One region of the Rhodococcus sp. 077-4 genome, then DNA from elsewhere that is predicted to be linked to it. Evidence: predicted binding sites of a transcription regulator. Region 1 holds the regulator's gene; each other region holds the start of a gene.
What was found. The regulator LexA, encoded in region 1, represses DNA repair genes until DNA is damaged. The targets are predictions, from matches to a motif close to CGAACANNTGTTCG.

Region 2: a site for LexA is predicted at 1,217-1,230, ahead of ACNEOT_RS02870 (DUF222 domain-containing protein). Genes of this name have one in related genera too.
Region 3: a site for LexA is predicted at 1,305-1,318, ahead of ACNEOT_RS22205 (SAV_6107 family HEPN domain-containing protein). Genes of this name have one in related genera too.

The regions. Positions count from the first base shown of each region.
Region 1 covers NZ_JAJPWC010000002.1:1,014,143-1,017,418, forward strand. The annotation lists gene ACNEOT_RS14040 (acyl-CoA dehydrogenase family protein) at 1-973, shown strand, start outside; gene lexA (transcriptional repressor LexA) at 1,049-1,732, opposite strand; gene ACNEOT_RS14050 (hypothetical protein) at 2,111-2,494, shown strand; gene nrdR (transcriptional regulator NrdR) at 2,595-3,059, shown strand; gene hrpA (ATP-dependent RNA helicase HrpA) at 3,072-3,276, opposite strand, start outside.
Region 2 covers NZ_JAJPWC010000001.1:576,544-579,819, reverse strand. The annotation lists gene ACNEOT_RS02870 (DUF222 domain-containing protein) at 1-1,182, opposite strand, end outside; gene ACNEOT_RS02865 (hypothetical protein) at 1,293-1,796, shown strand; gene ACNEOT_RS02860 (aldo/keto reductase) at 1,831-2,685, shown strand; gene ACNEOT_RS02855 (FAD-binding domain-containing protein) at 2,726-3,276, shown strand, end outside.
Region 3 covers NZ_JAJPWC010000005.1:54,416-57,691, reverse strand. The annotation lists gene ACNEOT_RS22210 (DUF3040 domain-containing protein) at 46-483, opposite strand; gene ACNEOT_RS22205 (SAV_6107 family HEPN domain-containing protein) at 713-1,168, opposite strand; gene ACNEOT_RS22200 (GNAT family N-acetyltransferase) at 1,365-1,982, shown strand; gene ACNEOT_RS22195 (phytoene desaturase family protein) at 1,987-3,276, shown strand, end outside.

The DNA of each region.
Region 1 (3,276 bases):
CGAGGAGTTCGGCGGCGGCGGAGTCAAGGACTTCCGCTACAACGCCATCGTCACCGAGGAAACCACCCGCGGTGGGTACAGCGGCATCGGCTTCACACTGCACAACGACGTCGTCGCGCCGTATCTGATCGAGCTGGCGAACGACGAGCAGAAGCAGCGCTGGCTGCCCGGATTCTGTTCCGGTGAGCTGATCACCGCAATCGCCATGACCGAACCCGGCACGGGCAGCGACCTGCAGGGCATCAAGACCAAGGCCGTCCGCGACGGCGACGACTGGGTGCTCAACGGCTCGAAGACCTTCATCACCAACGGAATCAACGCAGATCTGATCATTGTCGTGGCCTGCACCGACCCGGAGAAGGGCGCACAGGGCTTCAGCCTGCTGGTCGTCGAACGCGACATGCCCGGATTCGAACGCGGTCGCAACCTCGACAAGATCGGCATGAAGGCACAGGACACCGCCGAACTCAGCTTCACCGACGTTCGCGTGCCCGCCGCCAACCTCCTCGGCGAAGAAGGCATGGGGTTCATCTACCTCATGCAGAATCTGCCCCAGGAACGCCTGTCGATCGCCGTCGTCGCGGCAGCCGCGATGGAGTCGGCGCTGGAGATGACGATTCAGTACTGCCGCGATCGCAAGGCTTTCGGAAAGTCGATCGGCAAGTTCCAGAACACCCGATTCGTGTTGGCGGAGTTGGCAACCGAGACCACCGCCACCCGCATCATGGTGGACAAGTTCATCGAACTGCTCAATGCAGGGACGTTGTCCGTCCAGGAAGCCGCGATGGCGAAGTGGTGGACCACCGAGAATCAGGTCAAGCTGATCGACCGGTGCCTGCAGCTGCACGGCGGTTACGGCTACATGAAGGAATACCCGATCGCCAAGGCCTACATGGACTCTCGCGTCCAAACCATCTACGGCGGGACCACCGAGATCATGAAGGAGATCATCGGCCGCGGATTGAATCTGTGATCCGCTGATCCGATGCACGCGAAGGGCCGCAGCACATGTGCTGCGGCCCTTCTCGTGTCACTACGGTGACGATCCCTACAGCTTGCGCATCACGGTGACGACTTTGCCGAGGATTGCGGCGTTGTTGCCTGGAATCGGCTCGAACAGGGGATTGTGCGGCAGCAGCCACACTTCACCCTTGGACCGCTTGAACGTCTTGACGGTGGCCTCGCCGTCGATCATCGCAGCCACGATGTCGCCGTTGTCGGCCACGGACTGCTGGCGAACCACCACCCAGTCGCCGTCGCAGATGGCCGCCTCGATCATCGACTCGCCGACGACCTTGAGCAGGAAGAGCGAACCCTGCCCCACCAATTCGCGTGGGAGCGGGAACACGTCCTCGACGGCCTCTTCGGCAAGAATGGGACCGCCTGCGGCGATACGTCCCAGAACGGGCACGAACGTCGGGGTCGGCAGGCGATCCTGTTCGTCGGACGCCGCGGAACCGTCTACGGCGGCGGCAGCCTGATCGGCCTGCACCTCGTCCAGCCCACGCACGTCGACGGCGCGGGGGCGGTTGGCGTCCCGGCGCAGGAACCCCTTGCGTTCGAGGGTGCGAAGTTGATGAGCAACCGACGAGGTCGACGTCAGACCGACCGCATCGCCGATCTCACGAATGCTCGGCGGGTAGCCGCGCTCGGTGACCGAGGCGCGAATGACCTCGAGCACCTTGCGCTGCCGCTCGGTCAGACCCGCACTGATATCGGTTCCGACCTCCATGGCCTTGGATGTCGGCTCTGCGGCCGGCTTTCCTGCGGCGGCCTTGGTAGCGGTGGCCTTGGCGCCGGTCGTCTTGGGACCCGTGGTTCGCGTGGTCGACCTCGTCGAGGTCTCGTCCTTCATGCTGTCGGCCTCCTGCTGAAGTTCTGGATCCGGTCTGCGTGGTCGGTCTGCGCGGACTGGAGTTGATGGTGTCGACTCGTGTGGCGTGTGGTTTCTGACACGAATCTAGCGTGTATCAGCTGTTGAATCAAACATCTGTTCGACTCGTGTCGCGTTTTCTACAGACTTTGTCGGAGGCTCGTGATAGAACTTCGAACAAGCGTCCATCGAACGCCTGATCGAACAATCGATCCAACGAGTGAAGACGAGGTTCCGATGACCATCATCACCGATCGCCCCACCGCCACCGCCGTCCGTTCACGGTCCACCGTCGTCGAGCGCCGCCGCCGGGCGCGTCCGGCGGTGCACGGCGTCGCCGCGCCGTCCGGCCCGTGCCTGCCCGTCCTGGACCCGTCGTGGACGGATGTCACCGATCGTGAGCAGGCCGATCTCGAGTTCGACCGGACTTCTGCGCACTTCGCGGGTCAGCCGGTTCGCATGCGATCGCTGGTGCTGTCGATGTTGGCGGTCCTGGTCGTCGCAGGGGGACTGATCGGCATCGCGAACCTGCGGGCCACTGCAGCCGAGTCGGGCGCGCAGCCGGCCGGTGTGGTCGAAGTACACGACGGAGCAGTCGTCGAGTATGCGCCCGGCAGATGACCACCGGCCCCCTCGCGTCCGGGAAGACTGAGTATCCTCGACTGACTGCCCCGATGCGCGTGCTCGTCGTCGGAGCGTTGGATACGACGGAGGCTTCCTCATGCATTGCCCGTTCTGCAGGCATCCCGACTCACGCGTGGTCGACTCGCGTGAGATGGACGAGGGGCAGGCAATACGGCGTCGTCGCTCCTGCCCGGAGTGCGGTCGTCGATTCACCACCGTCGAGGCTGCAGTGCTGGCCGTCGTGAAGCGTAGCGGCGTGACCGAGCCGTTCAGCCGCGACAAGGTCGTCAAGGGTGTTCGACGCGCCTGCCAGGGCAGAGATGTCGACAACGACGCTTTGAACCTCTTGGCTCAACAGGTCGAAGACACCATTCGCGCCGCCGGTTCCGCAGAGATCCCCAGCAACGAGGTGGGTTTGGCGATTCTCGGGCCCCTTCGCGATCTCGACGAGGTGGCCTACCTGCGCTTCGCCTCCGTCTATCGCTCGTTCAGCTCGGCCGAGGACTTCGAGAAGGAAATCCACGAACTTCGCAAGCATCGAGAGTCCGCCGACGTCGACTGACGGCAGCACGGGTCAACGAGACTGATCCGAGATCGCTTTCTCGATGCGCTTCTCCGAGACCGGATACGCCGTGCGAATCCCTTGGGCGAACAGTCCGACTCGCAACTCCTCGATCATCCAGAACAGTTCCTGCACCCCGGAACTGTTCTTTCTGCTCTCCGGGAGCGAATCCAACAGCCGCCCGTACGAGGCGTAGACGCGATCGAGTACGTCCATC
Region 2 (3,276 bases), on a different contig from region 1:
GGCGTCGTGGCGGCGTTCGTTTTGGGTGCGTCGATCCCGCGCGGCGGCAGCATCACGTATATCTGCCGCGTCGTCTGAGTCAGCAGCTCCGTCGGGCGCCGCTGCGTCCTTGGGTGCGGCTGTGCCGTCGGACCCTGTGCCGCAACCACAGTCGACACCGTCGCAGTCGTCATCGTCACCGCAGTCGCCGTCACTGTCGTAGTTCGTCTCATCCCACAAGCCCGCATGACTGGACCCGGCATCGCCCGGAAAGGACTCGGGCGTCGGCGTAGTAGCGCTGCCGCCCCCGCCGTCGTCATCACCGCCGGCCTCGTCTTTGTCGTCGTAGCTGGTCTCGTCTTTGTCCTCGTTGCTGGTCTCGTTGTGGACGACCGATGTCGGGTCGGCAGGATTGTTCACCCCCGGCTTCGCGGCCTTGGAGAACAAAGCTTCGAGGTAGGCCCGTAGTTCGGAGTCGACGCAGAACTTCCCTTCCGACATACCGTCGGAACCCTGTTCACCGAGATAGAAGAACGCATCCCGTCGCTTGCGCGGCCTCGGCTTTCCGTTCTCGTCGTCGTCATCATCGTCGTGATTGCCGTCGGGGTTGAGGATCGAGTCCAGGTGCGCCACCAACGGCGCGAAGTCGTCGGGTCGTCGGGTCGATGCGAGACCCACCAACTGCTCTTCGGCGAGATCGCGTGTCTGTGGGTCAGTCCTGGAGGGCAGGTGTCTGAAGAATTCGCGGATCATCTGCACGTGTTTGGCGTCGAGCAGCCCTGCCCGCAGCGCTGCAGCGGTGTGCGGCAGCAACGGGGGCAGTACTTCGCCGGAGAAGGAGGTGCGGTCACCCAACTCCGCAGCCAGGCGCACTCGGGCTCCGGCTGCTCGTGGGGTGATCCGGAGCATCCATGCCACCGACGACGGTACCGATCCCGGGTACACGTCGAGGCCGTGTTGGCTGATCAGTTCGTTGAGCCAGGTGTGCGAGTACGCCGTCACGGACCGCGACACAGTTTCCATGCGTTGAATCACCGCACGCCGGTCGGCATTCGTCCACGACACCGACCCCTGCCCGGCCAATTCGGCGACCGTCGATTCGACGGCTGAGACCAGCGCCGACAGTTCGGGATCGGACACATCGGGAGCTGGCGGCACCGTCTCGATGCCGTCCACCCCTGATCCGCCGTCCCCCGAAAGCATGAACAAAATCTACCGCGACCCACCGACAAGTTTTCGAACACACGTACGAGCCTCGCGCGGTGACCGTCCTTGACCCGAGCCTCCCGGGTGACGGTGATACCAATGGCGTCATGACAACGCGGCCGAACCACACGAGATCTTTTCGCCGCGGCGTGATCGTGACAGGAACGCTTCCCCTCTTGTGGTGGGGTATCAGCCTCGCAGCGGGCGCATCGGGTATCGGCTACGACGCCATCGGGGACGTCGTAGTCACGTGGAACATCACCACGGCCGTCGGCTTGATCGTTCTCCTTCCCGCTGCAGTCTTCTCCATTGCTGGCAGTCTCGAACTCCCGTCGCCCCAGAGCTCGCACCGAGGCCGTTGGTACGCGACCGTCGGACTCGCCCTCACAACGGCGTATTGCCTGCTGATCGTGATCAACTCTGTCCTTGCCGTCTACGGCGGCCCTGTCCGCCGCGACCCGAACAGTTGGAGTCCCGAGCTGTCCACACCGGAGCAATGGGCGGTTGGCGGACCCTACGCACTCTTCTTGATCCCAGCAGGGGCAGTGCTGACAAGACTTTGGAGTACCCGAACGAGCCCAGCGTCCAAGACACAACGGGCAATCACTTGACCTCGACGGCACTTGAGGTCATACCCTGTCGGCCATGACAGACGCGAATCCGTGGATACTCGACATCCCACCGCTTCAGGGCCTCGGATTGATGCGACTGACCGACGACGGCTGGGGGGACGAGGACCGAGATCCTGGAGTCTTGATTCGCACTGCCATCGAGGCAGGCGTGACGTTGCTCGATACAGCCGAAATGTACGGCAACGAAGCAACAGTGGGGCGCGCGTTGGGTTCTCATCGTGATGAGGTGACGCTGTGCAGCAAGTTCGGCGTCTACTGGGGTGAATCGGGTCGCTTCGACGACTGGTCCGTCAAGGCCGATCCGCAGACGGTTCGCAGTGCGATCGACGGCACGCTCGAGCGGCTCGGCGTTGACTACCTCGACGTCTACTACCTGCATCATCGCAGCGAGGACACACCGATCGAGGACACGGTCACCGCGATGGCGGAACTGAAGTCGGCGGGCAAGATTCGCCACCTCGGTTTGTCCAACATCACGGTCGACGACATCCGTCGCGCACACGCAGTACATCCCATTGCCGTTGTGCAGCAACAGTGGTCGCTCGCCCATCGTGAGGCGGAATTGTTTCTGCCGACTCTTGCGGAGCTCGGCATCGCCCTCGTCGCACATTCGCCCCTCGGGCATGGCAATCTCACCGGCACACATGACACGCCCCTCGATGTCGCTCTCGCGGGGGTCGCCTTGAACAGAGGGGTGACACCCGGCCAAGTTGCGTTGGCATGGGTTCATCACCGCGGTAGTCACAGCGGGGCGACGGTCGTTCCGCTGCCCGGAACCACCAGCATTTCCCACCTGCGCAAGAACGTCGAGGCAGCGCACCTCATCCTGAACGACTCCGACATCGAGCTCTTGGACGCCGCCTTGTAGTTCGAGTTTCCGTTCCGTTTCAACGGGGAAGACCGACCGCATGTCCGAGCTACCTCCTCCTCCCTCCATCGCCGACGCTTTCACCACCGAGGACGTCGTTGCCTGGGTTGCCGAGCATCTGGGCGACCTGACGCGCGAGGGCCCGGAAGGCATCAGGGCGGGAGGCATTCGCGGCGGTCAGTCTGCTGCCGATGCCGCGCTGGCCGGCCTCGACATCACCGGCTACGCCCGCGATCGCAGCACCGTTCTCCCGGTGAATCGCCGCGGCGCGAGCCGCATGTCGCCGTACATCCGCCACGGGTTGCTGACGCTGCGGGAGGTCTGGGACGCCGTCGCCGACGCTCCCCCACGCGACCGTTCCCGCTATCGGGACGAGCTGATGTGGCAGGAATATGCCCGCCATCTCTACGCGCGCACCGGGTCCCATCTCGGCCGTTCGCTACGCCGTGAGCAGCCGAGACCGCAGAACTGGACTGCGCAGCCGTGGCCCGAGGAGATGAACTGCATGTCTTCGGTGGTGGGTGAATTGCACGACGACGGGTGGCTGGTCAATCAGACTCGCATGTGGCTCGCCTCCCAGTGGGCCGTGCG
Region 3 (3,276 bases), on a different contig from region 1:
GAGTCGAGCGGTTCCGGTCGGATTTCGGTGAGAAACCTGACCGACTCAATCCTGCTCGAACCTCTTTCGGAACCGATCTTCCATGCGAGAGGTGAAGCTGCCGCTCTTGCGGCCACCCTTCGATTTCTGCCCGGTACGACGCCCGGACGTCTCGGCGGCCTCGGCGACTGTGCTGTCTCCGTCCGGCGCGGCTGTTGCTCCCTTGTTGGAGCCGCCGAACAGGAACAGTGCTCCGGCACCGAACATGAACAAAAAGCCGACGAGACTGACGACGAGAAAAGCCAAACTGTTCGTCGACAATGCAACACCGGCGACGAGCAACACGAGTCCCACTACGAACAATGCGGCAGCCTGAAAGCGCCTCCTGCTCGACGCCGCGCGAACGCGACCGCCCCTCACATGAGACGCGAATTTGGGATCCTCGGCGTAGAGAGCGCTCTCGATCTGATCGAGCATGCGCTGCTCGTGCTCGGAGAGTGGCACGGTACCTCCCCCTGCACAGATATTGAAGGTCATTTCGGTTGGAAACGACGGGAAGCTGACCTTGGCGGCTACCTGCTGTCGATGATACGAGCTGAATCCGCCGCTTACCACCTACTCGGTCGATGTGTTCTTCGAGAAACCCCGAAGCATTCGGGACGCACGTCTCGAAAACACGGCGCAAACACTGGATGACGTGGCGATTGTGACCTGACGGCCAGGTCTCGATGAGCTATGCCGACAACGGTGCTGCCATCGGGTCGACGGACGAGAATCGCGCCTGCCCCCCGAGCCGATCCTCGACCGAGTTCAGAAAACGACTGACGTGCCGGTAGAAATCGTCGGCATCGAGATCGACGATCGCGCTCGATGCGCCGGCCTCGACCGCAGCGCGGGTGGCCGAGAAGGACGCGAAGTAGTCCGCCCACACGGCGAGATCGGGTGCCGCCTTTGCCATCAACACCCACGCACTGCGCGAGCGAGGACGCGCTCCGATCGAATTGGGCAACGACGCCAGCACGGCCGCCGCGCCTTTCAGTGCTGCGGCGTAGCTCAAGAGAAACCGATCTCCGGCATCGCTCTCCCCGATCGACTCGGACAGCAGAGCATCGGCTCGACCGAGCAGAACCTGCGCCTGACGCGACACCGGCGACCGCACTCCGGCATCGAACGCCTTCGTGATCGTCATACTCGAACACCTCCAGTTCGAATCTCCGGCGCGTACCTGACGCGGCCGGAACCGTGACGAAGCCTTACAGTCGAACTCCGGAGAATCCGACTCGACGATCCGAGCCGAAGCCACCGGCGCACTCGGCCCCGATCATCGAACACCCGTTCGACACATTCAATATAGCTGTGCCCACCGACAAGTTGCCGAAGAAAGGTTGAGAACAGTCGTCACCGATGCGCAGACAACGCCCTACCTGGTCGATCTGACGCCCCCGGAGTTTCGCCAGCGGCTGTTCGAGGCACTGTCCATCTACGTGGAGGCCATGGGCTATCCGCGTGGAACCGAACAGAGCCGCGCCCCGATGTGGAGCGAACATCTACACCGGCCGGGTTGGCGAGCGGTCGGCGCACTGCTCCCCAACCCCGACCCGACGCAGGAAGACACGCTGGTCGCCGTCGCATACGGCTATCACGGTGCCGCGCACCAGTGGTGGCACCAGCAGGTACGCGATGGATTGCGACGCGCCGGCCATTCCCCGCGCAGCGTCGAGGCCGCACTGGAGGACTACTTCGAGCTGACCGAGTTGCATGTCCTTCCGAGCGCTCAGGGGCACGGCCTCGGGGCCCGACTGTGCGGCCGGTTGCTCGACGGCGTCTCCGCGAACAACGTGATGTTGTCCACACCCGAGGTGGCGCAGGAGGACAACCGGGCCTGGCGGTTGTACCGGCGGCTCGGCTTTGCCGACGTACTGCGTGACTTCACGTTCGCCGGCGACCGACGCCCCTTCGCCGTCCTCGGCCGCCGGTTGCCGCTCGGCGGGCCAGTAGCCTGAAGATGTGATCGACGCTGTGGTGGTGGGCTCCGGCCACAATGCCCTGACCTCTGCCTGTTACCTGACCGATGCCGGCATGTCCGTCGAGGTTCTCGAGCGCGACACCGTAGCGGGTGGCGCGGTATCGACGGTGGAGCGATTCCCCGGTCATCGCGTGGACAGGGGTTCTTCGGCGCACATCATGATTCGTCACACCGGCATCGTCGAGGAGCTCGGGCTCGCCGAGTTCGGACTGCGCTACATCGACTGCGATCCCTGGGCATTCGCACCGGGAGCTGTCGGCACCGACGAACGCGCAATCGTGTTCCATCGCGATCTCGACCGGACCTGTGACTCCATCGCCGCCGCCTGCGGCACCGCCGATGTTCGTGCCTACCGCAGTTTCGTCTCGGTGTGGGGCCCCCGAAGCGAGCGCACCATGCGGGCGTTCGGTGGGCCGCCCACCGGCCCGAAGCTGCTTCGATCCTTCTGGGGCCTCGGCGCGCCCGACGGCGGCAGCATGCTCTCGCGCGAATTCCTGGCCACCGGCGATTCCCTGCTGGACGAGATGTTCTCGAGCGAGAGACTCAAAGCTGCCCTCGCGTGGTTCGGCGCACAGTCGGGTCCGCCGATGTCCGAGCCCGGGACCGCGCCCATGGTCGGCTTCGCTGCGCTCATGCACACCCTTCCACCCGGTCGCGCCGTCGGCGGTAGCGGCGCATTGACCGAGGCGATGATCGCCCGGCTGCAGCGGGACGGTGCAACACTGACCCTCGGTGACGCGGTGACCTCACTCGTCCGTCGCCCACACGGCTGGACCACCAGGACCGCGTCGGGACGGGAGGTGGACAGCCGCGTCGTCGTGGCCGGCTGCCACATCGTCACCACCCTCGACCTGCTCGCCGCAGGCGGACACGATCCGGCGCAGATCGCACGGTGGCGCAGCACTATTCGAGTGGGGCCGGGGATCGGTACTGCGGTCCGGCTGGCGACCGACGCCCTTCCTACGTATCCGAGCGCCGAGCGGATCGAGGACGGCACCCACGGTCTGGCCCTGCTGGTACGCGACCGCAGCCAATTGCGTCTGGCACACGGGCACGCACTGGCCGGCCACCTGCCGCCGGTTCCGGCAGTGCTGGGCATGTCGTTCAGCGCACTCGATCCCACCATCGCACCGCCGGGACAGCATCAGATCTCCCTGTGGTCGCAGTGGCATCCGCACACGCTCGCCGACGGCAGATCGTGGCGATCGGACGTTGCGGGCGAGCGCTCGCTGGCCGAATTCGAGGCGGATCGGATCGTGGCCGAAATGGAC